DNA from 3 places in the Solibacillus sp. FSL H8-0523 genome. Region 1 is predicted to be linked to each of the others. Evidence: riboswitches for the same ligand, from Rfam matches in the RefSeq annotation. Region 1 holds a riboswitch; each other region holds the start of a gene.

The links. Region 1 has a riboswitch for lysine ahead of NSQ62_RS15065 (ACT domain-containing protein). Riboswitches for the same ligand answer to the same signal wherever they lie in the genome.
Positions count from the first base shown of each region.
Region 2: another riboswitch for lysine. It lies ahead of NSQ62_RS01140 (amino acid permease); the one in region 1 lies ahead of NSQ62_RS15065 (ACT domain-containing protein).
Region 3: another riboswitch for lysine. It lies ahead of NSQ62_RS10430 (transporter substrate-binding domain-containing protein); the one in region 1 lies ahead of NSQ62_RS15065 (ACT domain-containing protein).

Region 1 is NZ_CP150291.1:3,003,409-3,014,348, forward strand. Features, by position in the region: gene NSQ62_RS15015 (XTP/dITP diphosphatase) at 1-434, opposite strand, end outside; gene rph (ribonuclease PH) at 434-1,186, opposite strand; gene racE (glutamate racemase) at 1,311-2,111, opposite strand; gene NSQ62_RS15030 (MarR family transcriptional regulator) at 2,128-2,571, opposite strand; gene NSQ62_RS15035 (LuxR C-terminal-related transcriptional regulator) at 2,644-2,865, opposite strand; gene NSQ62_RS15040 (thioesterase family protein) at 2,935-3,378, opposite strand; gene sdhB (succinate dehydrogenase iron-sulfur subunit) at 3,539-4,315, opposite strand; gene sdhA (succinate dehydrogenase flavoprotein subunit) at 4,333-6,078, opposite strand; gene NSQ62_RS15055 (succinate dehydrogenase cytochrome b558 subunit) at 6,169-6,783, opposite strand; gene NSQ62_RS15060 (YslB family protein) at 7,053-7,475, shown strand; gene NSQ62_RS15065 (ACT domain-containing protein) at 7,519-8,016, opposite strand; lysine riboswitch at 8,116-8,318, opposite strand; gene uvrC (excinuclease ABC subunit UvrC) at 8,348-10,141, opposite strand; gene trxA (thioredoxin) at 10,242-10,556, opposite strand; gene NSQ62_RS15080 (M42 family metallopeptidase) at 10,812-10,940, shown strand, end outside.
Region 2 is NZ_CP150291.1:219,908-230,847, forward strand. Features, by position in the region: gene hutU (urocanate hydratase) at 1-508, shown strand, start outside; gene hutI (imidazolonepropionase) at 515-1,783, shown strand; gene NSQ62_RS01105 (agmatinase family protein) at 1,780-2,748, shown strand; gene NSQ62_RS01110 (hypothetical protein) at 2,858-3,121, shown strand; gene NSQ62_RS01115 (RtcB family protein) at 3,126-4,331, shown strand; gene NSQ62_RS01120 (nitric oxide synthase oxygenase) at 4,570-5,628, shown strand; gene NSQ62_RS01125 (alpha/beta hydrolase) at 5,671-6,648, opposite strand; gene NSQ62_RS01130 (restriction endonuclease) at 6,765-7,319, opposite strand; gene NSQ62_RS01135 (MFS transporter) at 7,383-8,582, opposite strand; lysine riboswitch at 8,736-8,916, shown strand; gene NSQ62_RS01140 (amino acid permease) at 9,018-10,475, shown strand; gene NSQ62_RS01145 (HD domain-containing protein) at 10,719-10,940, shown strand, end outside.
Region 3 is NZ_CP150291.1:2,085,801-2,096,740, forward strand. Features, by position in the region: gene NSQ62_RS10415 (circularly permuted type 2 ATP-grasp protein) at 1-406, shown strand, start outside; gene NSQ62_RS10420 (alpha-E domain-containing protein) at 399-1,346, shown strand; gene NSQ62_RS10425 (transglutaminase family protein) at 1,396-2,250, shown strand; lysine riboswitch at 2,343-2,528, shown strand; gene NSQ62_RS10430 (transporter substrate-binding domain-containing protein) at 2,644-3,474, shown strand; gene NSQ62_RS10435 (amino acid ABC transporter permease) at 3,726-4,472, shown strand; gene NSQ62_RS10440 (amino acid ABC transporter ATP-binding protein) at 4,474-5,208, shown strand; gene NSQ62_RS10445 (DUF6501 family protein) at 5,485-5,682, shown strand; gene NSQ62_RS10450 (toxic anion resistance protein) at 5,802-6,905, opposite strand; gene NSQ62_RS10455 (5-bromo-4-chloroindolyl phosphate hydrolysis family protein) at 6,908-7,555, opposite strand; gene NSQ62_RS10460 (methyl-accepting chemotaxis protein) at 7,718-9,445, opposite strand; gene NSQ62_RS10465 (DUF1033 family protein) at 9,562-9,852, shown strand; gene NSQ62_RS10470 (cold-shock protein) at 10,078-10,278, shown strand; gene NSQ62_RS10475 (hypothetical protein) at 10,331-10,940, shown strand, end outside.

The DNA of each region.
Region 1 (10,940 bases):
TCATGGGCAATGACACCTTCACACGTACCGAAAACTGTTTTTGTGTCCATATTTGGTCCAGCAATCGCTAGTGCACAGCAAAAACGCGCTGTACGCGCTTCTTCTGGTACATCCTTCATGTTTGCTAACACTTTGACCATGTTTGCTTCATCGTCGTGGTCGCCTGCGTAACGTGCAGAATACACACCTGGCTCACCATTTAACGCATCAATTGCTAGGCCACTATCGTCTGCAATCACAATTTTGCCAAGTAAATTCGCTAACGTTTGCGCTTTTAAAATCGCGTTTTCTTCAAACGTTGTACCTGTTTCTTCAATTTCTAAGTCAGGCGCTACTTCAAACATTGTTACCACTTCATAGCCAAATGGATTAAATAATGCTTCGAAGTCCTTTGCTTTCCCTTTGTTTTTCGTGGCAATGACGACTTGCTTCATTACGCTTCCACCTTTCCAATCAGTGCAGCTAGCTCGCCTAGTGCCTCTTTTTGAATGTTGATTAGTTCGGCAATTCCTACTTCACCTAAGTCTAACAGGTCATTTAATTCCGCTCTTGAGAAAGTTGCTTCTTCGCCTGTCCCTTGTAATTCAACAAATTGACCTGCACCGGTCATAATAACGTTCATATCAACCTCTGCTGATGAATCTTCAATGTAGTTTAAGTCAAGTACTGCACCAATTTCAGCTAGTTTACCTACGCTTGTTGCAGCTAAGTAATCTGTTACAGGAAACTTCGCGAATGGCTTTTCTACGCCTAATTTAGCGATTGCTTGTGTCATAGCAACGAATGCTCCTGTAATTGACGCTGTACGTGTGCCTCCGTCTGCTTGAATCACATCACAGTCTATCCATAACGTTTTCTCACCCAGCGCTTCTAGATTAACGACAGCACGTAATGCACGGCCGATTAAGCGTTGGATTTCCATTGTGCGGCCTGTCACCTTACCTGCAGATGATTCGCGGCGTGTACGTTGTTCTGTGGCACGTGGTAGCATTGAATATTCTGCTGTAATCCAGCCTTTGCCTTGTCCACGTAAAAAGCCTGGTACTCTATCTTCAATTGTCGCTGTACAAATTACTTTTGTGTTTCCCACCGTAATCAGTACTGACCCTTCTGGATGCATTAAATAATTATTTTCAATTTGAACTGGACGTAATTCATTCACAGCTCGTAAGTCATGTCTAGTCATTAGAGACCTCCTCAATTTGTTCGCGCACTAATCTTATCATACTTTACTAGTAGCCTAAAGCGGAAATGCCCCCATACATAGAAAAAAACCCAAATTAGAGGGTACCCTAACTTGAGTTTGATTGTTATTTTTCAAACGAGATTTTATGAAGATCGAGCGCACCTTGCTCCAACCAACGCTCCGCAATCGAACGAAAGATCGGTACAGAGCCGGAAGCATGAAATACATGCTGTGGTGGCTCTTTTTCCGTACGCAATTCACCTTTGTAGCTTAAAATCGCTTCCACGTCTTTTGCTGTTTCCTGTGCACTTGATAACACGTGTACATCAGGTCCGACAGCTGCTTCAATTTGCTTTTGTAAAATCGGGTAATGCGTACAGCCTAAAATCACGGTATCAAAGCGTTCGTTTTCAATCGGTTTTAATCCTTTTTCAACAAGATTGTACGAGAATTGCCCTTCATATTCACCACTTTCAACAAGTGGCACAAATGTTGGACACGCAAGTGGAATGACCTTTGCTTTTGTCGAAAGCGATTTAACCGCTTCCTCATAAGCACCACTTTTAATTGTACCTTCCGTTGCTAACACGACGATTTCGTTACGCTTTGTTTCTTTAATTGCTGCTCGCGCCCCAGCATTAATTACACCTAAAACAGGGAATGGCATATGCTTTTGTAAGCTTTCTAGCGCCACTGCTGTAGCTGTATTGCATGCAATAACGAGCATTTTGACATTCATTTTCTCCAGTGCCTTTGCCATTTGCCATGTAAAGTTACGCACTTCTTGTTTTGAGCGAGGCCCGTATGGACAACGCGCCGTATCACCGATATAATAAATTGTTTCATTCGGTAATAACTCCATAATTGCTTTCGCGACAGTTAATCCGCCGACTCCTGAATCGATTACACCAATTGGGGCATTCACTAGTACCGCCTCTATCCTATTTCATTAATAAATGTAGCTTCTGCAAATGTTTTAATAATTGCTCAAATTCTTCTCCGTCAAATTCGCCGGTAATATCGCGTAAATATTGTTGACGCTTCATAATGACTTCCTGAATAATACGCTCCCCCTCTGGTAAGAGGTGAATACGTACAACACGACGATCGTTTTCGTCACGAACTCGTTGTACAAGCTCATTTTTCTCCATACGATCGACTAAATCTGTTGTTGTTGAAAACGCTAAATACATCTTTGTTGATAAATCGCCAATTGTCATATCACCTGACTCTTGCAACCATTGCAGAGCAATAAATTGCGGAGGTGTAATAATATAATTGCTTAATATTTCGCGACCTTTTTGCTTAATTAAGTGAGAAATGTATCGTAATTCTTTTTCTAAGATTGCTATAGATTCAGAGCTATGTGTGCTTTGATCTTTCATCTACTTCATTCACTCCCCGAACGTTTCATATCTCTATTTTGATGTTTTTTTCATAAAATAGCAAGTATCCATTCAGTTTATTGACAATTCTTGCAACCGCAATAATTCGATGAGTGCCTGCGTTCGACTGGAAACACCTAATTTTTGTATTGTATTAGAAATGTGATTACGTACTGTTTTTTCACTAATGCCAAGTTTCGCTGCAATTTCTCGTGTCGAATAATCTTCAATCAGTAGTTCGAATATTTCTCGTTCTCTTTTCGTTAACAGCGAACGATGCTGCGGACGAGTCATTGTGCAACACCCTCCTATCCTCTTCTTTGTACAGTATGTCATGTACGAATGGGAGGTGAGGGCGTTTAACTATTTCCCAAGCAATATTTTTTTCTGTTCCTCGAGTAAAGGAACGCCTTTACCTGTTTCATAATTCAATTGAACAAGCGTACCCCGGCCTGTATAGCACACCTCATCCTTTTCATTTTTCACTAAATAATGTAGATCCATGGATGAATTACCGATTGAAGCGGCTTTGACATAAATCGTCAATGTCTCATCAAAAAACACTTGGTTCAAGTAGTCACATTGAATATCTGCTACAACCAGCATATTTTTCCCTGTAGGGCTATTGGTAAAATCAAAGCCAAGCGCTTTAAAGTACTCAATACGTGCATATTCAAAGTATGCAAATACCTTCGTGTTGTTTACATGTCCATACATGTCGGTTTCTGAAAAACGTACCTTTACTGTTGTCGAAAATGAAAAGCCGGCCATCCATTCTTGTGGATCTTGAATATAAGTTGCTCGCATACTATTTCCCCCTCAGAACTTCAAATTTCATCATCCCCCGACAATGAATACGCGTTCATTATAGCATAATTTGTCATTTTCGAGCCATAAGAGAATTATATAAAAAAGCTTTCACTAAAAAAGACCTCCACAAATTGTGGAGGTCTTTTGAGTTTGTTGATTAGTCAACCATGTGGTCAGAACCGAAGAAGTTCTTGAACATTTGAACTGATGCTGCACGGTTAAGAGCAGCGATAGATGTTGTTAAAGGAATCCCTTTAGGACAAGCAGCTACACAGTTTTGAGAGTTACCGCAGTTAGCAAGACCGCCGTCTCCCATGATTGCTTCTAAACGCTCGTCTTTATTCATCGCACCAGTTGGGTGAGTGTTGAATAAACGAACTTGTGATAATGGCGCTGGTCCGATGAATGAAGCTTTTTCAGACACGTTTGGACATGCTTCCATACAAACACCACAAGTCATACATTTAGATAATTCGTAAGCCCATTGACGTTTGCGCTCTGGCATACGTGGACCTTCGCCTAAGTCGTAAGTACCATCGATTGGAACCCATGCTTTAACTTTCTTAAGTGCGTTGAACATACGCTCGCGGTCAACTTGTAAGTCACGGATGACTGGGAAGGTTTTCATTGGCTCTAAACGAATTGGTTGCGTTAACTTGTCTACTAATGCAGAACAAGATTGTTGTGGACGTCCGTTGATTACCATTGAACATGCACCACAAACTTCTTCTAAACAGTTCATATCCCAAGATACTGGAGTCGTTTTTTGACCGTCAGCAGTTACTGGATATTTTTGAATATGCATTAAAGCAGAAATTACGTTCATACCTGGACGGTAAGGAACTTCGAACTTCTCAACGCGTGTAGCACCATTCTCAGAATCTTGACGAACGATTTCTAACTTAACTGTTCTACCAGTATTTACTGTTTCCATTTTCTAGTTCCCCCTTCTTACGCAGAATAGTCGCGTTTACGTGGTGGAATTAACGAAACGTCTACTTCTGCATAAGTAATAATTGGCTCGCCCGTAGCAGGATCGAACTTCGCCATTGTTGTTTTTAAGAATCTTTCATCATCACGCTCTGGGAAATCTGGTTTGTAGTGAGCACCACGAGATTCATCACGCATTAAAGCACCTTTTGTCATAACTTTTGCAAGGTATAACATGTTCTTTAATTGGCGAGTGAAGTGAGCACCTTGGTTCGACCATTTTTGCGTATCGTTGATGTTGATTTTTTCCCAACGCTCTTGTAACTCAGTTAATTTCGCATATGTTTCCTCTAATTTAGAGTTTACACGTACTACTGTCATGTTGTCAGTCATCCACTCACCAAGTTCTTTGTGAAGTAAGTAAGCGTTTTCTGTACCATCCATTTTCAGGATAGCTTCCCATTTTTCTTGCTCTTCTTTTTCGCGACGTGTGAAGATTTCTTCTGGTAAATCTTCCGCATGCTTTTTAAGACCTTTAATGTACTTAACAGCATTTGGACCAGCAACAGAACCACCGTAAATTGCAGATAGTAATGAGTTCGCTCCTAAACGGTTCGCTCCGTGTTGAGAGTAATCACATTCACCCGCTGCGAATAAACCAGGGATTTCAGTCATTTGATCGTAATCTACCCATAAACCACCCATAGAGTAGTGAACTGCTGGGAAGATTTTCATTGGTAATTTACGTGGGTCATCCCCTACGAATTTTTCGTAGATTTCGATGATACCACCTAATTTGATGTCTAATTCATGTGGATCTTTGTGAGATAAGTCAAGGTATACCATGTTCTCACCGTTGATACCTAATTTTTGGTTTACACATACGTCGAAGATTTCACGAGTCGCGATATCACGAGGTACTAAGTTACCGTAAGCTGGGTATTTTTCTTCTAAGAAGTACCAAGGCTTACCGTCTTTGTAAGTCCAAATACGACCACCTTCACCACGAGCAGATTCTGACATTAGACGGTTTTTGTCGTCACCAGGAATTGCTGTTGGGTGAATTTGGATCATTTCACCATTTGAATAAGTAGCACCTTGTTGGTAAACGATTGAAGCTGCTGAACCAGTGTTGATTACAGAGTTTGTTGTTTTACCGAAGATGATACCAGGACCACCTGTTGCCATGATTACAGCATCAGAACGGAATGATTTAATTTCTTCAGAACGTAAATCTTGTGCTACGATACCGCGGCATACGCCTTCGTCATCCATAACAGCACCAAGGAATTCCCAGTGCTCATATTTCGTTACTAAACCAGCTACTTCGTGAGCACGAACTTGCTCATCTAGTGCGTATAGTAATTGTTGACCAGTTGTTGCACCAGAGAATGCTGTACGGTGCATTAACGTACCGCCGAAACGACGGAAGTCAAGTAAACCTTCTGGCGTACGGTTGAACATTACACCCATACGGTCCATTAAGTGGATAATACCAGGTGCTGCATCACACATACCTTTAACTGGTGGTTGGTTCGCTAAGAAGTCGCCACCGTATACTGTATCGTCAAAGTGGATCCATGGAGAATCCCCTTCACCTTTTGTATTTACTGCTCCATTAATTCCGCCTTGCGCACAAACAGAGTGTGAACGTTTTACTGGAACTAACGAGAATAATTCAACTGCAGTACCAACTTCAGCTGCTTTAATCGTAGCCATTAAGCCTGCAAGACCGCCACCAACGACGATAACTTTACTCTTTGCCATGATTATTTCTCACTCCTCATTAAATTGCTAATTACTTTTACTCACATTTCATTTTGCTTCTTAACTATGTATAAGTTCTCAAGTTAAGAATTAAACGAATGATACGATAGCCGCAACACCAACGATCGTTAAGATTACAAATACTAACATTGTAATGTAAGTAACGATTTGTTGAGATCTTTTAGATTGTGTAATACCCCAGCTCACGCAGAACGACCATAAACCGTTTGCTAAGTGGAATGTTGCTGATACGATACCTACGATGTAGAATGCTAACATTAATGGATTATCAACGATTTGAACCATCATATCAAAGTTAACTTCTTCACCAAACGCTTTTTGCACACGTGTTTGGAAGATGTGCCAAGCGATAAAGATTACTAGGAAAATACCTGTGAAACGTTGTAAAACGAACATCCAGTTACGGAATGTGCTGAAACGTTTCGGGTTGTTCGTTGCAGTAAATGCAATGTACACTCCGTAGAATCCGTGGAACATTAATGGAATATAGATAATAATCCATTCCATTGCTAACAATAACGAGTGTGGAAGTAATTCCATCACGCTAGTAGCGTTATTGTAAGTTTCTTCACCGCCAACTGCAGTAAAGTTCAAAGATAAGTGGAACACCAAGAATAACCCGACTGGAACTACGCCAAGTAACGAGTGTAAGCGGCGCCATAAAAATTCACGATCTTTCGACAAAACTGTTACCCCCCTTAGTACTTGAAATACACATAAACACCGCCACGAAATTGTTGACGCTGTTGTTGACTGCATATTTCATCATGGTACAATATTATGACATGTCCATTGTACTCTCAACAGGTACTAGCGTCAAGGCAACTGAGTATATTTAATAATCATTTTAAAGACGTTTTTACGCTGTTTAGAGTTAAAATTTTTCTACTTATAACATTATTTCTTCTCCTAGAATTAAAATTATAAGAAAATTTATGAAAGAGGTTTTTACTATGGAAGAGCATAAAATGAAAACGATTCCAGCTTTTGGCTATGAAATCATTCGTGATCATCTACTTCATTCAATTCTAGGGAAACACGAAGAGGATGTATTGTATTGGGCAGGGAAAGAATTAGCAAGGAAATTCCCGTTATTTTCATTAGACGAGCTTCCATCATTCTTTACTGAGGCCGGCTGGGGCGTTTTAACACTCGAGAAGGAAACGAAAGATGAAGCCCATTACATACTGATGACAACAGATGAGCAATCATTAAATATCGAAGCACGTTGCTTCCGTTTGGAGGCGGGCTTTTTAGCCGAACAAAAACAAAAACAACTAGGTTTTTTAACGGAATGCTATGATGAAAAATACGAAAAGAAAAACTGTGTGAAATTTACTTTGAAGTGGGATTTGAAGGAAAAAATAACGTGGTAAAAATAGCAGTACATGGATTAGTCAACCCATGTACTGCTATTTTTTATGACGCTGAAGTTTTATGAACAGCTAAATTAAATTCATCATGCAACGCATTTGCCGCGCGTACCATTTCTTCCTGCGGCACAACGACGGACACTTTAATTTCTGAAGTACTGACCATTTTCACTGGAATATGCTCACGGCCTAATCGTGCAAACAGGCGCGCTGCAACACCTGGATTAGACACCATGCCTGAGCCAATGAGCGATACTTTCGCTAAGCCCACTTCAAAATCCGCAAAGCTAAAGCCTAATGATAATTTGCTTGATTCTAACACACGTAAACTTTCCGCAAACTCATCTTTGGTAATCGTAAAGGAAATCGTCGGCTTCACACCATCAATAACCACCTGCACAATAAGATCCACATTGATTTGATTTTCAGCTAATACACTAAAAACTTCTGCAAGCGATGCCGTTTCATACGAATCATAACCAATTGTTAAACGAATAATATCTGATTCATACGCCACACCGCGTACGATTATTTTTTTTTCCATTTCTACAACTCCTTTAATTAACGTTCTTCCACATCACGCTCATGCAAAAGAAAGCACAACAACTAAGTGTATGCTTCTTGCTTGCTCGTTTAGTACATCTAGTGTGATATTTCTAGATTTTTTCTGGCATGCTTGTTACTCTTGCAAAACCGCAAAAAAAAACGACCTCCCATATTCATGGAAAGTCGCCGTCAAGATCTATTAAACGTAATTACTTCGGCAGGATCCCCTTTCGATTGCTGTCTTCGGAATTGTTCTCCCTCGAGCAATGTACTCTTGAATCCTGCACCTCTATCATTCGAAACGATTGAATTGTCAATATATTAACGGATTACTGGTCTTTTTTCAATGAAATTTCCTGAAAATGTTTGAAAATCGATTCCGCCAGTTTCGGTGGCAAACCTGCTTCTTGTAACTGTAATTCACTGGCCTCACGAATTTTTTTCACTGACCCAAAATGCTTCATCAGCTGCTGTTTGCGCTTTGGTCCTACACCTTCAATGTCATCTAGTACAGACTGAATCGCATTCGTTTGCTGTTGCTGACGTAAGAAAGTAATCGCAAAACGGTGGACCTCGTCTTGAATACGCTGCAATAAATAAAAACCATCGCTCGTACGTTTAAGTGGCACGACTTCAGGTGGGCTCCCAAATAATAACTGCGACGTATTATGCTTGTCATCCTTTGCAAGTCCGGCAATCGGTATGCTTAATCCAAGCTCATCCTCTATCACTTCGCGCGCGACTTCCATTTGCCCCTTACCACCATCAATCACAATTAAATCAGGCAATGCTAAATTTTCACGCAACACACGTGTATAGCGACGACGAATGACTTCGGCCATCGCTCCGTAATCATCATGCTTCGCGGCCTCTCGTGTTTTATATTTACGGTACTCCTTTTTCGCTGGCTTGCCGTCTATAAACACGACCATCGCCGAAACAGGGTCAGTACCGTGCATATGGCTGTTGTCAAACGCTTCAATACGAAGTGGGATGGGAATATCCATCGCTTGCGCTAACGCCTCACACGCACCCACTGTACGCTCCTCTTGACGTTCAATCAGTTGGAACTTCTCATGCACCGCGATATTTGCATTTTTCATCGCTAAATCAACGAGTTCTTTTTTCGTACCTCTTTTTGGAATAATGACTTTCGTGTTTAAAAGACTTTGTAAAATTGTTTCATCAATCGTATTCGGTACAAATATTTCCTTTGGTAGTAGGTGATTCGCTTGCTCATAAAAGTGACCGACAAACGTTAAAAATTCCTCTTCTGGCTCGTTATAAATCGGAAAAATTGTGACATCACGTTCGATTAACTTCCCTTGGCGTACGAAAAACACTTGCACACACATCCAGCCTTTTTCCACTGCATAACCAAATACATCGCGATTTGTTAAATCATCCGAAACCATTTTTTGCTTTTCCATAATACTATCAATATGCGTGATTAAATCACGGAATTCTTTCGCACGTTCAAACTCTAAATTTTCAGCTGCATCGAGCATTTTTTGTTGAAGTTCGTCCTTAATTTCGTCGACGCCACCGTTTAAAAACTTCGAAATTTGATTGATCATATCGTCGTATACTTTTTTCTCAATATCCTTCACACACGGCGCTAAGCACTGCCCTAAATGATAGTACAAGCACACTTGGCTTGGCATCTGCGTACATTTACGTAACGGATACAAGCGGTCTAGTAATTTTTTCGTTTCATTGGCTGCATAGGAATTCGGATAAGGTCCGAAATATTTTGCTTTATCCCTTTTAATTTTACGTGTAGTTATTAGCCTTGGATGACGTTCATTCGTTATTTTAATATATGGATACGTCTTATCATCTGTTAGTTTAATATTGTATTTCGGATCATGGAGCTTGATTAAATTTAACTCTAAAATCAGTGCTTCTAAGTCACTCGATGTCACGATATATTCAAAGTCCTCAATCTCACTCACGAGGCGTGCTGTCTTCCCATCATGACTGCCTGTAAAATACGAACGGACACGGTTTTTCAACACCTTTGCCTTGCCGACATAAATGATGGTGCCTTGGCGGTCCTTCATCAAATAACAACCCGGTTCATCCGGTAAAATTTCTAATTTTGCTTTAATGATTGCATTCATGCTCTTCACCTATTTACTGTGTCGTTACTAGTAGTGTACCCGATTCAACGACAAGAAAAAAGCCGTACACCTTGGTAGGCATACGGCTCGTTCATGGATCTTATTTGTTGTCGTTAATGAAGTCGATTAACGCTTCTTTAGGCATGAAGCCAGCTGTTTTTGCTTTTACTTCGCCATCTACGAATAATAGTAATGATGGGATAGACATGATTTGGTATTCAGCAGCAGTAACTTGGTTGTTATCCACATCAACTTTAACGATTTTAACGTCGTTACCGATTTCTGCGTCTAATTCTTCAAGAACTGGAGCGATCATTTTACATGGACCACACCATGCAGCCCAAAAGTCTACTAAAACTACACCATTTGAAATTTCTTGTCCGAAAGTTTGATCTGTACCGTGTACAATTGCCATATTAAAATAGCCTCCTTAATTACAATATGCATGTAGTATAGCATGATTTGGCAATTATAAAATAATAAAATGCTCGCGGAAATTGGATATACGGTGAAATGTTGGAAACCGGAAGATTAAAATGCTATTTCTTCTATCATTTTAGTCAAGATAATGGTCTTTTATACAATTGATTGGGGTAAACAAAACGTAGCTTTTCTTCTTTAAAAAAGTAGAGTAAGCTAGAGTACAGAGTAGATAAAGGAGGTATTTCCATTGATTACAATCAATAAAGAACGCGTGCTTCAAATCGCAAAGGACTTACTACAGCAACATAGCCCTACTGGTTATTGCCATGAAATTATGGATACAATTGAACAGTACGTTTTGAAAACAGGCTATGCG
Region 2 (10,940 bases), 1.4 Mb from region 1:
GCTTGTGAACTGGATTGATATGGCGCAAAAGATGGTGAAATGGCAAGGCTTACCGGCGCGTATTTGCTGGTTAGGTTATGGTGATCGCCACCGCTTTGCGTTAAAAGTAAATGAAATGGTCGCAAATGGGGAGTTAAAAGCGCCAATCGTTTTCGGTCGTGACCACTTAGATTCAGGTTCGGTAGCGTCACCAAACCGTGAAACAGAAGGCATGATGGACGGTTCAGATGCCGTATCAGATTGGCCATTACTAAATGCCTTAGTCAATACAGCAGGTGGTGCAAGCTGGGTAAGTATTCATCACGGTGGTGGTGTTGGGATGGGATATTCGCAGCACGCAGGTCAAGTACTTGTAGCAGATGGTACACAGCTTGCTTCAGATAAAATCAACCGCGTCTTAGTATCTGACCCGGGAATGGGTGTTGTACGTCATGCGGATGCCGGCTATGAGATTGCAATTCGCACGGCAAAGGAAAAAGGAATCACTATGCCAATGCTAAAAGGATGATGACAAATGGCGATTTTAATTCATAACGCAAATGAAGTATTAACTTTACAAAGTACTGTACAAGGGCCGCGTCGCCGAGAGCAGATGAGCGAGCTCGGGTTACTAGAAAACGTCAGTATTTTAATTGAGGAAAACCGCATTATGATGGTTGCCCCGCTTGAGGAAATCAAAGAGCAGTTTCCAAGTTTAGTAGACAACGCGGAAGTGATTGATGCGCTCGGCAAAATTGTGATGCCAGGTTTTGTGGATTGCCATACGCATTTAGTGCATGGGGGTACACGCGAGCATGAGCTGAACATGCGCCTTGCCGGAAAAAGCTATATGGACATTATGAATGCAGGTGGCGGGATTCATTACACAACAACAAAAACGCGTGAAGCGAGCTTTGATGAACTGTACGACAAAACGTATGAACATTTAAATGACTTCTTACGCCACGGCATTACAACGGTAGAAGCAAAATCTGGCTACGGCATGAACTGGGAAACGGAATTAAAGCAGCTTGAAGTTGCAAATAAACTACAGCAAAATCACGCCGTTGATGTTGTGTCGACCTTTATGGGCGCGCATGCCGTACCAAAAGAATATAAGGGCAACGAGGATGCTTTCGTTAAACTGTTGATTGAAGATATGATTCCCAAGGTGGCAAAGCTTGGTTTAGCGGAATTTAACGATGTGTTTTGTGAAAAGGGCGTCTTCACCCCAGCGCAATCGCGTTTAATTTTAGCGGCTGGGAAGGCATATGGGCTAACACCAAAAATTCATGCCGATGAAATCGAACCATATGAGGGCGCAGAGCTTGCAGCAGAAATGGGCGCAATTTCAGCTGAGCATTTACTTGTTGCATCAGACGAGGGCATTGAAGCGATGGCAAAGGCCGGTACAATTGCGGTGCTACTACCGGGGACAGCCTTCTTCCTACGTGCCCCGTATGCGAGAGGCCGTTTAATGGTTGACCGTGGTGTACCGGTGGCGATTTCTACAGACTTTAATCCGGGCTCTTCCCCAACAATCAGCCTACCATTCATTCAAAACTTAGCTTGTATGAATATGGGGATGACAATGGAAGAAGTGCTATGTGCCACAACGATTAACGCCGCACATGCGATTAACCGCGGGGATGTTGTCGGGACACTTGAGCAAGGCAAGCAAGCAGATCTTTTAATTTTAGATGTACCAAACTATAAGCAGCTGCAATATTTTTACGGCATGAATCATACTGATACGGTCATTAAAGCTGGTCGGGTCGTTGTGAAAGGTGGCAACTTGCTGTGAGCGAGCTTTTTGTTGCACCAAGTACTAGTTGGAATCGTAGTGTGCATGAGGATATGAAAGTAAAGGACTGGATTAAGCCAAGCTACGGCGAGCTAGGAGCCGATGCAGAGGTTGTATTAACCGGCATTCCATTATCGCGCTCGTCGATTAGTGCTTCGGCTGCTTCGGAGTACCCAGATTTTTTCCGCAAAGCATGGCACTGGTTTACGACATATTCAATCGATGAAAATATTGATTTTCGCGAGATGCGAGTTGTCGATGTCGGCGATGTGAAAATGCATGGCACGAATATTTTACAGTGTCATGAAAACATTGAACAGGCGATGACCGAAGTGCTAACAGGTAGTCCAAACAGCTTTTACGTGCAAATTGGCGGCGATCATTCGATTACGGCACCAATCATTCGCGCGTTTAAAAACCATACAAACAAGCGCATTGGCATCGTACAATTTGATACGCATTTAGACTTGCGCGCCACCGATTTAGATGGGCCGACAAACGGTACGCCGATTCGTCAGCTCCTAGATGCAGGTATTGTGCGCGGTGAGGATGTGTATAATATTGGACTTCACGGCTTTTACAATGCTCCGAGCTTAATTCGCGCGGCCGATGATTACGGCTTGAACCGCATTACATTAAAGGCATTTCGTCAAAAAGGTGCGGAAACACATATGCAAGAAGTGATGGCGGAGCTTGCTGAAAAGGTTGATATCGTTTATGTAACAGTCGATATGGATGTGCTTGATATTGCCTATGCACCAGGGGTTCCGGCATCCACACCGGGTGGCATGCGTACCGATGAGCTGTTTGATTTATTATTTGAAGTGGGGAAATACGAGCTTGTGCGCGGCATGGATTTTGTATGCTTAGACCCACATCGTGATACGCGTGAGCAACAAACGGTAAAGGCCGGCGTTTACGCGTTTTTACAGGTGATGCTGTCACGCTATATGCATGTGAAATAAGGAAAGCCGAAACTTCGCTTATTAGTGAGGTTTCGGTTTTTTTATTAATGAAACTAATTGTCATGTCCATCCGTAAATAATAGTAAAATTTTTCAAAGTAGGGGATGAAGTGAACAGAAACGTCTTACTCGCATTACTCGGTGCATCACTTTTACATATTGGCTATTTTTTAGTGCAGCTGCTGATCGGCATCGTACAAACCTTCTTCTATCAACCACAATTTGCGCCAACTGATGTAGTCCTTCAATCTGAGGTTGCATTCGGCTTTGTCAGTCGGGGCACACCGCTTTTCTTACTGGCAAGCTATTTTCTCGCTGCACTTGTGTTGTTTATGATGTTAAAAACAAAGGAATCGTTAAAAAGAAAGGTGTGAAACGATGATTGAAATTAACGGGAAATATACAGATGCTAAAATTTATACGAATCAGCCACAGCAATCGGCTATTGAGCAAATTGATGAGCTGGTGAACCAGTCATTTATGGCGGGTACAAAGGTGCGCATTATGCCGGATTACCATGCGGGGAAGGGCTGTGTCATTGGCACAACGATTGCACTGGGTGACTGCGTCGTCCCAAATTTAGTCGGTGTCGATGTAGGTTGTGGTGTGCTTGTTTCAGAAATCGGAAAAGGCACGCTAGACTTTAATGCGCTAGATGCTGCGATTCGTCGTTATGTGCCAAGTGGCAATGACATTCACGAAGACGTAACAGATAGTAGCGCACTTGAGACATTCCACAATGAAAGATTTATCGCGAGTGGTTTGCAAAATGATTATACAAGTCGTTCACTCGGCACGCTTGGTGGAGGCAATCACTTTATCGAGCTCGCAAAAGACGATGCCGGTGTGCACTATTTACTCATTCATACCGGCTCACGCTATGTCGGTGCGAAGGTCGCAAATTGGCATCAAAAAAGAGCGTTTGATTTACTGCAGCGTGAGGATTTAACCGAAAAAATTGACGCGTTAAAAGAAGCGGGACGCACGCAGGAAATTCAGGCGATGATTGAGGCTTACAAGCAGGAAAATCCAGTTGTTCCAAAGGATTTAGCCTATTTGCAGGGCGATGCATTTCATGACTACATTGCCGACATGAAGCTTGCGCAGCGCTTTGCCCATGAAAACCGTATGCGCATTGCGGCGATTATTTCCGAGCACATGAAATGGGAATTTGCCTCACAATTTGATTCCGTGCACAACTATATCGATACTGATGCCATGATTTTACGAAAAGGTGCGGTGCGCGCGGCAAAAGGTGAACAGCTTGTCATCCCGATGAATATGCGTGACGGCTCGCTTATTTGCATCGGTAAAGGAAATCCCGACTGGAACGAATCAGCCCCACACGGCGCGGGCCGCATATATTCACGTACGGCTGCGATGAAAAATTTATCGATGGATGCTTTCAAAGAAACAATGGCCGGGATTTGGACCACGTCTGTCAGTGAGGAAACATTAGACGAAGCACCAATGGCCTATAAGCCGATGCAAGAAATTGTCGAGCAAATTGGCGAAACCGTAACCATTCAAAAACACATTATGCCCGTCTATAATTTCAAGGCGAGCGACAAATGGACGAAGTAAAGATATGCGCAGTTTGCATATCTTTTTTTATGGTGGTGAGATTTTTTGGAACGCCAACTCGTTATAGGAAGTAAGGGGGGATGACTGTGGATGAGAACTACATAATCAAATCCCGCTCTACGAATGAATTTGAACACTTTTAGTCATGTATGTAAAATACATGTTTTAAATCGAGCGGTGTGCACTTGAGTTTCGCCTCTAAACAAGCCACAATGAGCTGTATGAGGAGGCGCAAATGATGACTTTTACGCTTACAAAAGAACGACAACAACGAATCGATTTTTTAACTTTATATAAACAAGAAATGAAGCAAACGGATGAATGGCTGGCGGAGCGACTTCAAGAAGCGGAGCAACCCGCGTTTCGTTTAACAACTGACGAACTAACATATGGTGCACGCGTTGCCTGGCGCAATAGTAATAAATGCATCGGGCGCTTATTTTGGCATAGCTTAACGGTATTTGATCGCCGTGATGTACTAGCACCACAAGCGATTTTTGACGCATTAGTGGCGCATATCGACTACGCAACAAACGGCGGTAAAATTCGCCCGGCAATTTCAGTTTTTGACCAGAAGCGCGTGCGTATTTGGAATCACCAATTGATTCGCTATGCGGGTTACGAAACAGCGATGGGCGTGATCGGGGATGCTAATTCGATTACTTTTACGAAAACGTGCGAGGCGCTTGGCTGGTGCGGACAACGAACAAACTATGATGTGCTGCCGCTTGTCATCCAAGTCGATGAGGCGCCACCACAAGTGTTCGAACTCCCGAAAGAAGCGGTGCTAGAAGTGAGCATTACCCATCCGGATTATGATTTTGGTAAGCTCAATATGCAGTGGTACGCGGTGCCGATTATTTCGAGCATGCGCTTTAATATTGCCGGTGAAGATTATCCGGCCGCACCGTTTAATGGCTGGTATATGGGCACTGAAATTGGTGCACGTAATTTAGCCGATGCAGACCGCTATGACTTTTTACCAGATGTTGCGCGTGTCATTGGGCTTGATACCGCGCGTAATGCGACGCTCTGGAAGGACCGTGCGTTAGTGGAGTTAAATATCGCAGTGCTCCATTCCTACAAGCAAGCCGGTGTAAGCATCGTTGATCATCATACCGCTGCACAACAGTTTGAATTATTTCAGCAGCAAGAGCAGGCGAATAGCCGGGATGTAACAGGCAACTGGGTATGGCTTGTGCCCCCGCTATCACCTGCGACGACATCGATTTATCATCAGCCAATAGACAATACGGTGAAAAAGCCGAATTATTTTTACCAGCCACAACCTTATTAAAAAATGAAGCGCGGTCGACAACATGTCAGACCGCGCTTTTCATTATTTCGTGACCTCTTTTAAAAATTGTAACGTTGCTTCAAAGGTTTCTACGGCCTCTTTTGTGTTCATCATAAATTGATATTCATGTGGAAGTTCCGCACTTGTATAAAATTTATCGACAACCGGAACGTCTAGCTGCTGCAATTTGTTTACGAGCGCTTTACCGTGTGCTTCAAAGGTCATGACATTACCATCAGTAATAAATGATGGCGGATAATCACTCGTGACAAAATCCACTGTAGAAGCAAGGCGCGTCGTTTCAGAGGATTGCCAATTGCGCTCACCGATATAGCCCCATCCGACACGATTTAATAAAAAGGCAACGAGCTTATTATCGCTTAAATGACTGAGCTGTTTAATATCAAACGGGCCGCAATACAGGAGTAGACCTGCAATGTTTTTGCGATCAACAACAGGTGTGATGTCGAGCTGTTTGGCATAATCGGCATTCGTTTGAACAAGTGCATATTGGCTGACAATTTGTGCACCAGCAGAATCCCCTGCAAATAAAATGTTAGACGTATCAAATTTATACGTTTCAGCATTTTTTAAAATCCACTCGTACGCATCGTTCATTTGCAAAAGCGGAGAAGGGTAGCGTTTAGTTGGTGCTAGGGCATAATTTATATTCACCACATGATAGCCGTTTGCCGCAATTTGAACCGCGTATTCGGTAATGTCGGATTTATCGCCCGCAACATAAGCACCGCCGTGTACCCACAAAATGACGGGAAGCAGTTCATCGCGGTCCTTTGGTGAAATGACATCGAGTCGTTTTTCTGAAAAGCTTGACTCATACACTAGGTTTACATAGTGTAGCGTTTGGTTTTGAATTGCCTCATAATTACTAGGCTTTACCGCAACGCCACCTTCGAATAGTTTCTTGACAAGAAAAGAAGAGGGGTACGGTGTGAAAACAATAAAGAGTACGATTAATAGAATGATAATTAGTAAGATAAGGCTAATAATTTTTAGCATCGAATTCTCCTTCATATAGAATGTATACCTTTATTTTAGTAGAAAATGCCAAACACTGATACCTAAAAAAACGCACACTCAAATTGTTGAGCGTGCGCCTTTTTGGTTGGTACGGTTTATTTTTTATTTAAAATGAGGTCGATTAATTCTTCGCGATCAATCAAATACACATCATTAATATTTGCCAGCTTTTCGGCTTGCTTTGTGTAGTGTGAATTTGTGACAACCCAAGCTTCTGTGGCATTGTACATTTTCACCGCACCAATGATTTCTTGTACGGCTTTGACACCAACCGTGCTTGAATAGCGCTTTGCTTGTACGGCAATAATGTCTTTACCGTCTTTTAAAATTAAATCTGCACCGTAATCGCCACTTTTGGCCGTATAGCTAACCTTAAAGCCACGGCGTTTAAATAATGTGCCTAAAAACTGCTCGAAATCTTCACCGCTCATTTTGTCGACTTCCTGAATGCCTGATTTGCGCAATTTTGCGGTTTTCCGTGACTTCTTCCATAGTTTAAAACCAATATATAGTCCGAAATAACAAACAATCCCCAAACCAATACTCTCAGGAGTAGAGTTGACCGCCCAGCCTGCATATCCTGCAAGTGCAATGAGCACAAGTGGGAAAATGGGTAAGCGTTTTTTATTTCGTTTTCTCTTTTTACGCACGTCTTGTTGTACTCCTTTTATTTACTTAGTCCTAGTATAGCACAAAAGGGTACATACGTTTGGTTATATCGTACGATTTTTTGCACTGGCAAAAGAAGCGAAAAACAATAGCACAGAGATGACAACAAATAGCGTTAATGGGACGAACCAGCTTTCCGTCACGTCATGTACAAAGCCGAACAAAACCGGGCCAATTGCTGCGACTAAATAGCCGATTGATTGTGCAAAACCAGATAATTCCGCCGCTTCAAAAGCAGTCGTCGTACGCAAGTTGAATAGCATCAGTACCAGGCCAAACGATGCCCCGCCTGCAAAGCCTAAAAAAATCATCCATAATACGGCAAAACTCGTCCATTCAAAAAGCATGCCACTAAAGCCTATAATGTAACAAGTCGTAAAGAATACGACAATCGGGCGCTGCGACGTCATTTTACCCGCGAGAATTGGGATTAAAAACGTCATTGGAATTTGTGCAAATTGCATCACCGATACCATCCAACCAGCAGAAGCGGCATCAAGACCTTGGCTCACATAAATTTCCGGAATCCAAGCAGCACAGCAGTAAAATAAAAAGGATTGTAAGCCCATCGCCGCAGCAATGGCCCACGCAAGCGGATGCCGCCACATTTTTTTTGGTTTATTTGTCGTTTTCGGTATTTGCATATCGACTTTTGATGTGCGTAGCAGAGGCACCCAAATGAGCAATGTCAGTACACCTAAAATGACTGAAAATCCAAGAGCGATTTGCCAGCCTGCATATTGTGCGATCGAATAACTAAAGCCTGCCGCAATCCCAGAAGAAATATTCATCGATACCGTATAAATACCGGTTAATAACCCAATATGTAACGGGAATTTCAATTTAAAATAACCGGGAATCAGTACATTGCCAAACGCAATGGCAATGCCAATGAGCACCGTACCGATAACGAGTAATGAGGTTATACCAACCGAGCGCAGCACGACACCCGCGCACAGTAAAATCACCGAATAAAACAGTGTCCACTCCATACCAAATCTGCGTGCAAGGCGCGGTGCAAAGGGTGAAATAACAGCAAACGCCAACAGTGGAATCGTCGTTAAAAAGCCGGCTAACACATTGGAAATCCCAAGCCCTTCACGAATAAATGAAATAATCGGCCCAACAATAGTGATGGGCGTTCTAAGTGTCGTTGCGAATAAAAAAATGGCCACAATGAAAAATAACAAGGGCTTATTCGATACTATTTTTTTGCTTTGGTAATTGATTTTTTCGGGGTCCATAAACTAGCTCCTTTTTATCGTAAATTCTATCATAGAAGGACTTCTAGAGAGGTTAAATTATCTAAAAAGTTAGAAAAATTCAAAGTCATTGCTATCAAATAGTTGTTATGATAGACTATGAAACGTTATTAAATTAAATAGATATACCTCATTTATTGAGGTAGAGGTCGCAAACGTTAAGATTAGTATAGCTGAGATTGGGAAGAATCGGTGAAGCTTTATGAAAGGAATGGTTGCCGAAGTGTTGTTTTTCTTCTTAAAAACAATGCTGGGGCTGTTTTCGATAAGGAACAGAACTGTCACATGTGTGAGCATGTGTTGAGCTATCTTTCAAGTTTTGAGGTTTTTATGAGCCGTCACATAACTTGTGGCGGCTTTTCGTTTATCATAAAAGCCCAATTGATCGATAAGTAAATGAAACAAGGGGATTTTTTCATGAGTGAAATTAAAATAGACCAGCTCGGCAATAAAAACGAGCTGAAACGTGGATTAAAAAGTCGTCACATTACGATGATTTCGCTAGGCGGAACAATCGGGACTGGGCTGTTTTTAGCATCGGGTGGCGCGATTGCACAAGCGGGTCCAGGTGGGGCACTCTTAGCCTACGCATTAATCGGGATTATGGTGTATTTCTTAATGACGTCTCTAGGGGAGATGGCCGCTTATATGCCAACTTCGGGGTCATTTAGTACATACGCCTCAAAATTTGTAGACCCAGCACTTGGCTTTGCACTAGGCTGGAACTACTGGTACAACTGGGCGATTACGATTGCCGCAGAAATCGCAGCGGTTTCGTTAATTATGAAATACTGGTTCCCAGATAGCTCGTCACTTATCTGGACAATCCTATTTATCGTCGTAGTTTTATCGTTCAACTTATTATCGGTAAAAGCTTACGGTGAAGCAGAATACTGGTTTGCGATGATTAAAGTTGCAACGGTGATTGTCTTTATTATTGTCAGCTTCTTAATGATTTTCGGTATTTTAGGTGGGAACGCGCCAGTCGGCTTTACGAACTTCTTTGAAGGCGATGCACCGTTTAACGGCGGCTTCCTAGCGATGTTTGGTATTTTCCTAGCTGCTGGATTCTCATTCCAAGGTACTGAAATGCTAGGGGTAACAGCGGGTGAAACCGATGACCCAGCGAAAAATATTCCAAAAGCCGTGAAATCCGTTTTCTGGCGCATCATTCTTTTCTACATTTTAGCGATTGGTGCAATCGGTTTATTAATTCCTTATACGGATTCTCGTTTATTAACAGAGGATATTGCAACAAGTCCATTTACATTAGTGTTTGAAAACTTAGGGATTGCATTTGCCGCATCGGTGATGAATGCCATTATTTTAACAGCGATGCTTTCTGCTGGTAACTCAGGATTATATGCAGCAAGCCGTATGTTATTCCAACTAGCGGTTGATGGCAAAGCGCCGAAAATCTTCCGCAAAATCAGTACGCGCGGTGTGCCGGTTTACGCATTACTTGCAACACTTGCAGTTGGCTGTTTATCATTTTTAGCGTCATTCTTCGGTGATGGCGTAGTGTACATTTGGTTATTAAATGCCTCAGGGATGTCAGGCTTCATTGCGTGGCTTGGGATTGCTATTAGTCATTACCGTTTCCGCCGTGCATACGTGGTACAAGGGAATTCACTGAGCGACCTGCCGTATGTATCGAAGTTCTTCCCATTTGGTCCGTTGTTTGCGTTCGCGCTTTGTATGATTGTCATACTAGGGCAAAACTACATGGCATTTACAGGTGGCACGATTGACTGGTATGGTGTGGTTGTTTCGTACATCGGCTTACCACTCTTTGCCCTATTTTGGATTGGCTATAAAGTGAAACATAAAACGAAATTGATTCCATTAAAGGAATGCGATTTAACAAATAAATAATGTTTGAAGGACAAGGCGATGTAATTCGTCTTGTCCTTTTTTAGTTTATGAACAAGTCATGGGGGTTATATGCACAGCTGATAGATATTTTCGAAAGCTCAGTGTTTAATGGCATACGATCAGCAATATTTACAGCGGGCCTATAAAAAAATTATGTCCGCGTCATAAAAAATCCAAGAAAATGACCTGATAACTTCCAAATTTTAGTGGTGGAAATGCTATACTAAAAGAGGGGGAACAAATATGAATATTGTAGACCAAGCTACACAATTTGTTGCACTGAAATATGACGGGAAACGTCGCACAGCGATGCAAATTCCCTATGCGACCCATTTATTTGGGGTGGCGCGAATTTTAAAAAACACGGGCTATCGTGACACGGTTGTCACAGCCGGGTTATTACATGATATATTAGAAGACAATTTAGTCACAGAGCACGAATTACGCGTTCAATTTGGTGAAGAA
Region 3 (10,940 bases), 920 kb from region 1:
AACGTATTTATTAAGTAACGAAGAAGAAAAACAATACGTGCTAGATAACTTAGATAAGCTAGTTGTAAAAAATGTAGGGGCTTCAGGTGGCTATGATATGCTAATTGGCCCGCATGCGACAGACGAACTACGTGAGATTTTCCGCGAAAAGATTCTCGAAGCGCCGCATCAATATATCGCCCAGCCAACAATCATGCTGTCACGTGCACCGGCTTTTCAGAAAGAGCGCTTTTATCCGTGTCATATCGATTTGCGAATTTATGTCATTCAAGGGACCGAAACACATATCGTCCCAGGTGGCTTATCCCGTGTGGCATTAAAAGAAGGCTCGCTCGTTGTGAACTCATCACAAGGTGGTGGCGGTAAGGATACATGGGTGTTAAAGGGGGACGAGGGGCATGCTTAGTCGCGTAGCAGATTCATTATATTGGTTAGGGCGTTACAGTGAACGCATTTATACAAATGCTTACATTGCAGACGCGCAAATGGACCAAATGTTGGAGCTTGGTCGCACGGATGGTCAGTACGAACAACAATGGTCGTGTGTACTGAGTATTGGTGGGTATATGGATGATTACGAGAAACGCTATAGCCATTATGAAGAGGAAGATATGTTATTTTACCTACTTTCCGATAAGCAAAACTTCAATTCGATTGAAAGTTTGCTGCAAAGTATTCGAGACAATGCGAAAAATACCCGTGACTCCATCCCTAAAGCATTATTTGAACAGTGGAATAGTCTATTCCTAACGAATCAAGAAAACCCATTACAAGCGCCGTACAACGTGTTAAATGCGACGGAGTTTTTATTGACGGTTCAAACAACGAGTTTAACCGCAACAGGGATAATCGATTCCTTAATGACGCGTAATGAATGCTTCTTATTTGTGAAAATCGGTAAATGGCTAGAGCGCTCTGAAAAGACGGCGTTAATTTTATTGACATTGATGGAAAATGCCAGTACATTAAATCGTGATTTTGCGGTTACGTATGCACTTCAGTTAACGAATACACTAGACGAATATACACGTCGATCCCGTCATCGTGAAGCCGATTTAGTTTTGAAATTCTTAATTCAAGATGCGTATTGCTCACGTTCGGTTTCTTACGGCGTACGAAAAATCAAAAAAACATTATTAGAGATTGAAAATAATGAAATTCGCTCGTATGCAACACATTTATTTGAAATAATCGAAATTCTAGAACAATTCATTGAAAAAGACCCAACGCCCATGTCACGCGAAGACCGCATTGAATGGGTACGAGAAATCCACAGGCAATGCATCCAACTTGGTCCGATTTTCTCACAAACGTATTATTTAACCGAACCAATTTTAGTGGAATAAAAACACCCTAGACAGATGTTAAAGATTAAAACTTAAGGGGAAATGAGCAATGAAATATCAAATTACACATACTAATATTTTCAGGTACGAAACCGAGGTGGAACAATCTCTCAATACAACTCGATTAAAGCCACGTAACAACGAATGTCAACGGCTCATTTCACATGATGTTAAAATTAGCCCGCATTCATTAACGCGCGATAATATCGACATTTGGCGCAATGCAGTCGGCACATTTTTTATTGCGGAAAAGCATAGTGTATTAGAAGTCATATCGGTTTCGCATGTAAGTGTTCAGCGCGCACCGTATATTTATCAAATTCATTATTCGGATGAAATGCGCAATATCTTTCATTCAGAGCTTTTTAGAGAGCACTACTTACCGTTTCTAACGACATCGCGCTTCACGACATTACTCTATGATCAACTAGAAGAAATACTAGCGGCAGTTGGGCCGATGAAAAACCCGTTGAAATTTGCATGTGATCTAATGACCTATTTATACCATTCAATTACCTATGATCCAGCCGCAACCACGATTGATACAACGGCAACGGAGGTATGGAAGCAGCGCCGAGGTGTGTGCCAAGATTATACGCATGTCATGCTTGGAGTACTACGTTTTGTCAATATTCCAGCGCGTTATATTAGCGGCTATTTATATGTAGGAGAAGGCGATAATTTAGTTGGTGATACGGCAACACATGCTTGGGTAGAGGTAATGGTGCCGGGGGTTGGTTGGATAGGCCTAGATCCTACAAATAATGTCGAGGTACTTGAAAATCATATTAACCTTTGTGTCGGTCGCGATTTCCGTGATGTTTCTCCAATTGAAGGCGTGTATCAAGGTGGTATGCATACACTTGAAGTAAAAGTACTAGTAGAAAAAATAGCACACTCTTAAAAAAACGTTAACTTTCTGAAAAATGCATATTGACGGAAATGTCGCAATAATGTAATATGAACCTATCAATTTCATATCAAAACCTCACAAACTCGTGAGGTAGAGGCGCGTTATTTATTAGTTTCTTATGGAGTCATCGAGCTGGCTAAGAAGTTTGAAAGAAGGAAATATCGCCGAAGTATTGTAAGTGCTCATACTTTTAATGCTGGGTCTGCCGTGAATAATTGCAGAACTGTCTCAATCGTCATCCCAGATGATTGAGTTGTGCTATCTCAAAATGGGAATGTAGAGGATTTGGGCTAAATATACATGTTTAACGACCTGAAGATCTTCTTTTAGGTCGTTTTTTGTATACATGAATCCCAAAAAATATATAAAAAGGAGAGATTTACAATGAAAAAGAAACTATTAATCTTGTTAACAGCTATGATGACGATGCTTGTATTAGCAGCTTGTGGTTCAGACGATGAAACGACAGGGGATTCAGGTAAAAAGGTAATAAAAGTAGGGATGGAAGCAGCCTATGCACCGTTCAACTGGTCTCAAAATGACGATTCTAATGGCGCAGTGTTAATTAAAGGTTCAAAAGAATATGCAGCAGGCTATGACGTAGAAATCGCGAAAAAAATCGCGGACGGCTTAGATATGGAATTACAAATTGTAAAAACAGACTGGGATGGCTTAATCCCATCATTACAATCAGGTGCAATTGATGTGGTAATCGCGGGTATGTCACCAACAGAAGAGCGTAAAGGGACAATCGACTTCTCTGAAAACTATTACACGAGTGATTATGTAATCGTTGTAAAAGCAGATGGACCATATGCCGATGCAAAAACATTAGCAGATTTATCAGGTGCAAAAGTGACGGGCCAACAAGCAACAACGCACTATGATGTGATTGACCAAATTCCTGGAGTAAATAAACAAGTAGCAGGTACAGATTTCGGTGCAATGCGTGTTCAGTTACAATCAGGTGCAATTGATGCTTATGTTTCTGAGCGTCCAGAAGGCGTTTCAGCTGAAATGGCTTTAAAAAATATTAAATATATTGTACCAGAACCAAACTTCGAAGCAGATCCTTCTACAACTGCAATCGCTGTGGGTCTTAAAAAAGGCTCTGATTTAACAGAACAAATCAACAAAGTATTAGCTGAGATTTCGGAAGAAGCGCGTCAGAAATTAATGGAAGACGCAATTGCAAACCAACCAGCAGCCCAATAAGCTGCTAAACAAATAGGTTGTCTTGCCGGCAAACGAGCAAGACAACCTTTTGCTTTTGAAGATAAGAAAGTATAAAATTTTTGCGTTAACAGTCTCAAAGCATTCGCGCCAGCCCCTCGGCATTTCGAACCCTCCTGCAAAAGTGATCAAGCGTTTACTTTTGCGTCGGGTCATCCAATGTTTGTCGGGGCTTAAAGGGCGAGAATGCGCTTTTCTTATAAGAAACACGAATGGTCAAGGAGGACAACAGGATGGCATTTTTAGAGTCAGTATGGGGCTTATTTACAAACAACTGGGAGCTATTCTTACGCGGTGCATGGACAGCGCTCTTACTCGCGATTATCGGGACAATTTGTGGTACGCTCATCGGATTTTTCATTGGTATTATGCATACGATTCCTCAGCGTAAACGCAGTATTAAAACAGTTTTATTAAAAATATTTAATTTCCTTTTAACAGCATACGTTGAAATTTTCAGGGGAACACCAATGATGGTCCAGGCGATGGTTGTGTTCTACGGATTAGTCTACTTAGGCATTGATATTGATCGTTTCCTAGCAGCATCTATCGTAATTAGTTTAAATACAGGTGCTTATATGGCCGAGTATGTGCGCGGTGGGATTGTTTCGGTCGACAAGGGCCAATTTGAAGCGGCACAAGCTATCGGCATGAATCACTTACAAACGATGATTCATATCGTCATTCCACAAGTGGCACGTAATATTTTACCGGCAACAGGCAATCAGTTTGTCATGAATATTAAAGATTCATCCGTACTAAGTGTTATTTCCGTTGTGGAGCTATTCTTCACAGCGAACTCAGTAGCCGGCAGTAACTACCGTTATATCGAGGCATTCTTCATCGCGACGGTATTATACTTCATTATGACGTTTGTTGTGACACGTATTTTACTATTGTTCGAGAAGAAAATGGATGGACCAGAGAGCTATAAAGTCGAGCTTATTACAGGCAACAAGCTAGAAAAGGATGGTGAATAACATGTCGGTTGTGATTGATATTCAACATTTAAATAAAAAATTCGGCACGCACGAAGTATTAAAAGACGTGAATTTCCAAGTAAATAAAGGGGAAGTGGTTACGTTAATCGGGTCATCAGGATCTGGTAAATCAACACTTCTGCGTTGCATAAATTTACTCGAAACACCTACAGCAGGTGAGATTATTTATAACGGCGACAATATTCTAAACGAAGGCCATAACATCGAGAAATACCGTACACATCTAGGGATGGTCTTCCAGCAGTTTAACTTATTTAATAACTTAGATGTAATAAACAACTGTATCGTTGGACAAATAAAAGTATTGAAACGCTCAAAAGAACAGGCCGAGCAAAATGCGATGAAGTATTTAGAGCTTGTTGGGATGAGTGCTTATAAAAATGCCAAGCCACGACATTTATCAGGTGGGCAAAAACAGCGTGTTGCGATTGCACGTGCACTCGCAATGGACCCGGATGTAATGCTATTTGATGAACCAACTTCAGCGCTTGACCCAGAAATGGTTGGGGAAGTATTAAAGGTCATGCGTCACCTAGCCGATCAGGGCAACACGATGTTAATCGTTACGCATGAAATGGAGTTCGCAAAAGAAGTATCCGACCGCATTGTCTTTATGGATAAAGGGGTTATTGTAGAAGAAGGCCATCCAAGTGAGGTTTTAGTAAATCCACAGCATGACCGAACGAAGGAATTCTTGAAGCGAACGTTGAAATAGGAGACGAAAATAAAGCTCGCGGTGCTCGCGAGCTTATTTTCTTGAATTATATTCGCTAATAATTATAAAAATAATCGCAAACGCCACGACGATTGCATAAAACCAGGTAGGAACGCCACCAAATGCCATTAGATTCACCTCTCGCTAGCGAGTGTAACATGGTTATTGGCGTCAAATCAAACTTCCTTAGACAAAAATTCGACTCTAGTCTTTCATCTAATGCTAAAATCGTATAAAATAAGAAAGAATTTATTTAATTAAAGTGAGGGTAAATGAATGTTACATTTAAAATGGAAAGATGCACCGACAATCCGCACAGTGAAATGTGTTCATACAAACGCATCAAAGTTTTTAGTGTCAAACGTATTAACGGTTGGTAAAGAGTATGAAGTGAAAAACGAAACAGAAGAATTCTTATTCGTTATCGACAACTCAGGCGAAGTTGGCGGCTTTTACAAAGAGTACTTTGCTTAATTGAACGAAAAAAACACCATTTCTCGTAGTTCGAGGAATGGTGTTTTTTGTATTTATTTTTGCTCCTGTCGCTTCGCTTTCGTCGGAGAAGATAAAGGCTTGCTATACGCGGCTAGCCTTTATTTTTGTTCAAGAATCGTATGCTCAATCTCATGGCGTTTTTCATCTGTTTGCACTTGCATACGTAGTGTATCTTCAATATCCTTCAACAGCTGCATTTGTGTCGCCTTAAAGCGATCTACGTCAGTGTGGGATAGGGCAGGGCGTTTGTTGTTTTTTTGAACGTCCATCATTTTACTACTCTTTTTCATCATCTGTTCTGAGGCATTCATTAAGCGCTCCTGTGACTGCATTGCGCGGCGCTGGTTATTCATGCTTAGGAGCATACTAATTTGCTGCTGCCATAGCGGAATAGTCGTCATAATCGATGTTTGAATCTTTTCTAGCAACATTTGGTTCGTTTGCTGAATTAAGCGAATTTGCGGGGCATACTGGATGGCCACTTCACGCGACAATTCTAAATCATACATGCGACGGTCTAGCCATTCGATTTGCATATGAACGTCCTTTAATTCGTGCTTTTTAAAGGGATCGTCACTCGTTAGGGCACTTTCTTCAAGCGTTGGCAGAACAACATCAAAAAGGTGCTGTTTTTTTATCTCAAGTGATGCAATATAAATATTGATTTCTTGAAAGTAATCCTCGTTCATTGCATATAATTCATTTAGGAATTGATAATCACTAAGTAGGGCGTGCTGATTATGCTCAAGCTGAATGCCGAGGCGGTCAATGCGCTTAGAAAGCTTGTTGTACTGCGTCATCACTTCCTGGATAGACTGCTTTGGTTTACTGAACAACCGTGCAAAAAAGCCTTTCTCCTCTTCAATGAGTGCATCTGGATCGATAAGCTCTAAATGATGCAATAAATCGTTTAATACATCACCGACCTTACGCACATCTTTTCGCTGTATGTAATTGAGCATTTGAGAGGTGAATTTTTTCAACGCTTCCTGTGCAGGGAGGCCAAATGACAGCACATCCTCATAGTGTTTCGGCTCTAAATTTAGCGCATGCTCTAGTGCACGCTGCTTCATATGGTTCGAGAGTGATGCGAAAAGCGGTGATGTTGCCTTGTTCGCAACATTCACCGCAAATTGATCTTTACTTACTTGAATATCCACGTTATCTGTGTTCGTGAACGCTTCAAAAGGGTTATTGTTCATGACTATTCACCGCCGATTTTTAATCGATCTTTCCGCTTTTCGTTTGACATTTTCGCAAAATCTAATTCGATTTTTAAGTTTTCAATGTCACTCGATAGCGCACTCTTTAAATCATCTTCCATCGTCACTTGTAGTTCTTTTAACGTTTTACGCGTATCTTCTAACGCTAAATGAACATCTGTACTAGGAATTTGCTCTTTTGTTAGTAACGTATATTTATCAGAAAGCTCGACCGCACTTGGTAAATGCGCATAGAAGAAATCTTCAACCGCATAGAACTTTTGCGGATTTGTTTGCACAAGGTTAATAATGCGTTTTGCAAGCTTAGACATTTCATTAATTTGTTTAAATGAACGAACTGATCGTACGCGTACATATTGCTGATTTAATGCTTGTACATGAGATTTTGCTTGTTTTAACTGTGCATCAATTAACGTGTACTCGGATTTAGAAATACCGATTTTTTTACTTTGGCTGGATTTTTGCACAGCAAACGTAATTTTATTACTCGCATAGTAGGCAACGACAGCAAGAGGTATCGATAATAGACCAGCTGCGCCAGAAATGTTAATAATGGAAACACCAAAAACCGTAAATGCTCCAATAAAATTTAATAAATGTCTTGTTAAAAAGTTAGTAGGACCAAGCATTTTCGTACCTCCTTTACTTGATACTAATTGTACGAATGAAATCGTAAAAGGTTTCATTTTCTATTGCTATCGTATCAATTTTTTTCATCGTTACAAAGTAAAATGATTTTTCTACATAGAAAAAGAAGCAAAACGGAAAGGGCTCTGCTTCTTTTTCGTAGGTTAATGCATTAAACGCTCTTTTTCAATCACGCTAATTAAATCGTTAATATAGCTAATCACTTGCTTGGAAGCACCTTCAATTTCATGTAAATGCTGTTCTGCTTTTTCAATGTTGCCGGCATTGAATGCTTCTACAGCCGACTTAGCAGAAATATGCACTTGTTCGTGGTGACGGTCTAGCTCGCGGTAGGAAGCATGGTTGCCGAAGCGTTGTTTTGTTTTATCAGACAAATACCATTTTCCTAAACGACAATCACGGTGCGACGATACTTCAGATGGCGATAGTTTTTCTAAACCTAGGAACATATTGTAGACGCGCCATTTCCATAAAATATGGTCGGCTTTTGATAATAATAAAAGTGAAATACTTGATAGCTGTACATTATTGCTCGTTGTAATTTCATTACGGAAGCGGGTAATCTCTTGCCCTAATTTGTGAATATCGCGTGATGTATCATTCCCGAAATCACGGATATCTTCTTGCAAGTTTGAAATTTGTACCATGCGCACAGAAATTTCATCAATCGAAGCAGCCTGCTCCTGAGATGCAGCAGCTGTAGCCGTTACGTCACTATTGATGCTTTCGATAATATCAACGATTGAGTTTAACATCGGCAAGGATTCTTTCGCTTCGTCGGTTGCATCACGAATAATTGTCGTTGTTTCTGAAATCGATGTAGCAACATTGTTTGAGTAAGATTTTAACGACTGAACGTTCGTTGAAACTTGGCCTAATGCAGAAACCGTATTTTCAGCTAATTTACGAACTTCCTGTGCAACAACAGCAAAGCCTTTACCATGTTCTCCAGCGCGGGCAGCCTCAATCGATGCATTTAACGCTAACAAATTCGTTTGGTCTGCGATTTGGTTAATTAATGTGACAACATTTTCAATTTCATCAACATGTTTTTGTAGTTCTTTAAAGCTATGTACAATTTCCGTAAAGGTTTCTTCAGTTGTAAAGATTTCTTGTAGGGCATGCTCAATCGCTTCTTTACCGCGTGCAGCATTTTCTACAGACTCATTCGTTTTTTCGGCAATATTTGTAGAAGAACGGGCAATCTCTGCAATCGAAGCTGCTAGTTCTTGCGAGGCCGCCGTTGAGCTCGCAATATCATTTGACTGCGTATCAAGACGTTGAATCAGATCCTTCATATACATAATGTTGGCATTTGCATCCGTTAATGATGCAAGCTCTTCAATGACGTTTTCAAGTAAACGCTCTGTCATGACTTCAGTTAATAATTCCTGCTCAATGTTGACTGCAGCAGAAACTGATTTCATATATTTAAAGGCAATATGTGGTTTCATCCCAAAATGATGTAACACATGTGTGGTAATATAAAATGAAAATTGGTTAAAGACAACAATTAACTTTCCTGCCTCAAAACGATTTTGGCGCAGTAAGTTGAAGAATTTCAATGTTTGATCCACATATTCATCGTTTCGTTCTGCTAAGAAAAAATTTTTTAAATAGCGATCGATTTGGCTCTCTGAAATTGGATTTTTACCATTTGGCGCAATTTCGACTAAATACCTATTAAAAATTTCATGCATTGTTGGGGACATTTCTGAAACACGGTCATACAGATGTTTTAAATCAGCCTGGTTTTGTTGCTTAAAATTATTAAATGTTAAGGTTTGATGGAAGCGACCTGTTGCAGGTAAATCTGTACCTCGTTCAAATAAATCTTGTAATTCAGCTTTTGGTTTTAACGCAGAAAACATTATATAAAATCCTCCTTAGTTCGAAACTACCATTATTTTACCATAGCAGAATGTACAAGAATAGACATAAATGATGGAGTTGTTTAAAATAAAGTTAGAGAGAAGGGGAGCGTTTTATGTATAAAATTATTTATATGAAAGCAGATTACGAGCCTTGGTGGCAGTTTGAAGGATGGGAAGAGTATATTATTTCAGAATTAAGCTTTGACAATGAGCAAGCATTTCAGTTCGCGTTGTCCCAACTAGTAACCGATTTTAGAGCGCGCTATGAAAATGAAACATGTAAACAGGGCCGCTTCTACGCTTTCTGGTCTGACGATGAAACAGAATTTTGTGAAGCATGTGATGATGATGCACAAATTTATCACGGTATTATCGTTTCTGCATCTGAAGGAATCCAGATTTAACATCATTTAATAGAAAATTTTCATAATTCACAACATTATAATTGACGTGCAGGTTTTCTAACTATATACTTAATTTAACAATTGAAGTTGCACTACCGAACAGATAGATTCACATATTACAATGAGTAATCGGTGCAGTGGGTCGGTACTTTTTGTAATATGTGAATTTTTATTTTGTTTGATTTACAGCGGGAATTGTTCACTTTTATTTTTGGAGGTTTTTTTATGAAACAAGGTACAGTAAAATGGTTTAACGCAGAAAAAGGTTTTGGCTTTATCGAAGTAGAAGGTGGAACGGATGTATTCGTACACTTTTCAGCAATTCAAGGTGATGGCTATAAATCATTAGAAGAAGGCCAACGCGTAGAATTCGAAGTGGAAGACGGTAATCGTGGACCACAAGCAACAAACGTAACAAAACTATAATTCGTATGCACATTCAAACCCACGCTTATATAGTTAAGCGTGGGTTTTTAAATTGAAAAAGAAAGTAGGGGTTGGGATTCGAATAACACAAACGCCATTTGACCGCAATCTAATCATTACAATAATCGCTTTCTTGTTCATACTGCTCAGTGTGGCGCTCTTAAGTGGCTGTGAAGAGAAGCAAAGTGAAGTAGCACAAGAAGAGGAAGCAACGAGTAGCTTAACGCATCCGATTGATGAACGATACATAAATATTGCGCAGTACGAGCTTTTTTATCTTAATGAACGGATGGAATCTAAGGAGAATGTTACATTTCAAGCCTTAAGGAAAGCAATTGAAGTACATGCCTTATTCGAATACTTAGAAGCACAGGATATTCGGATTGAACCAGAAAAACTTGAGTTACAGCGTAAATTAATGTCAGAGCAGCTCGCGTATGATTTACAAAATTCGGATTTCCAGCATTATTTCGACCAGCTAAAAAAAGCGCTACAAATTGATGAACAAGACTATATCGAACAGTATTTACTCGTGAATAAAAACTATGAAAGTTTAAAAAGTGAGATGACTTCAACGAAAGTTGGTCTCCAGGTGGATGCCGATGGTCAAGCAAGTTATCCAACGAGTGAGAGCGAGCAGGATTACCGCGACAAGATGGGAC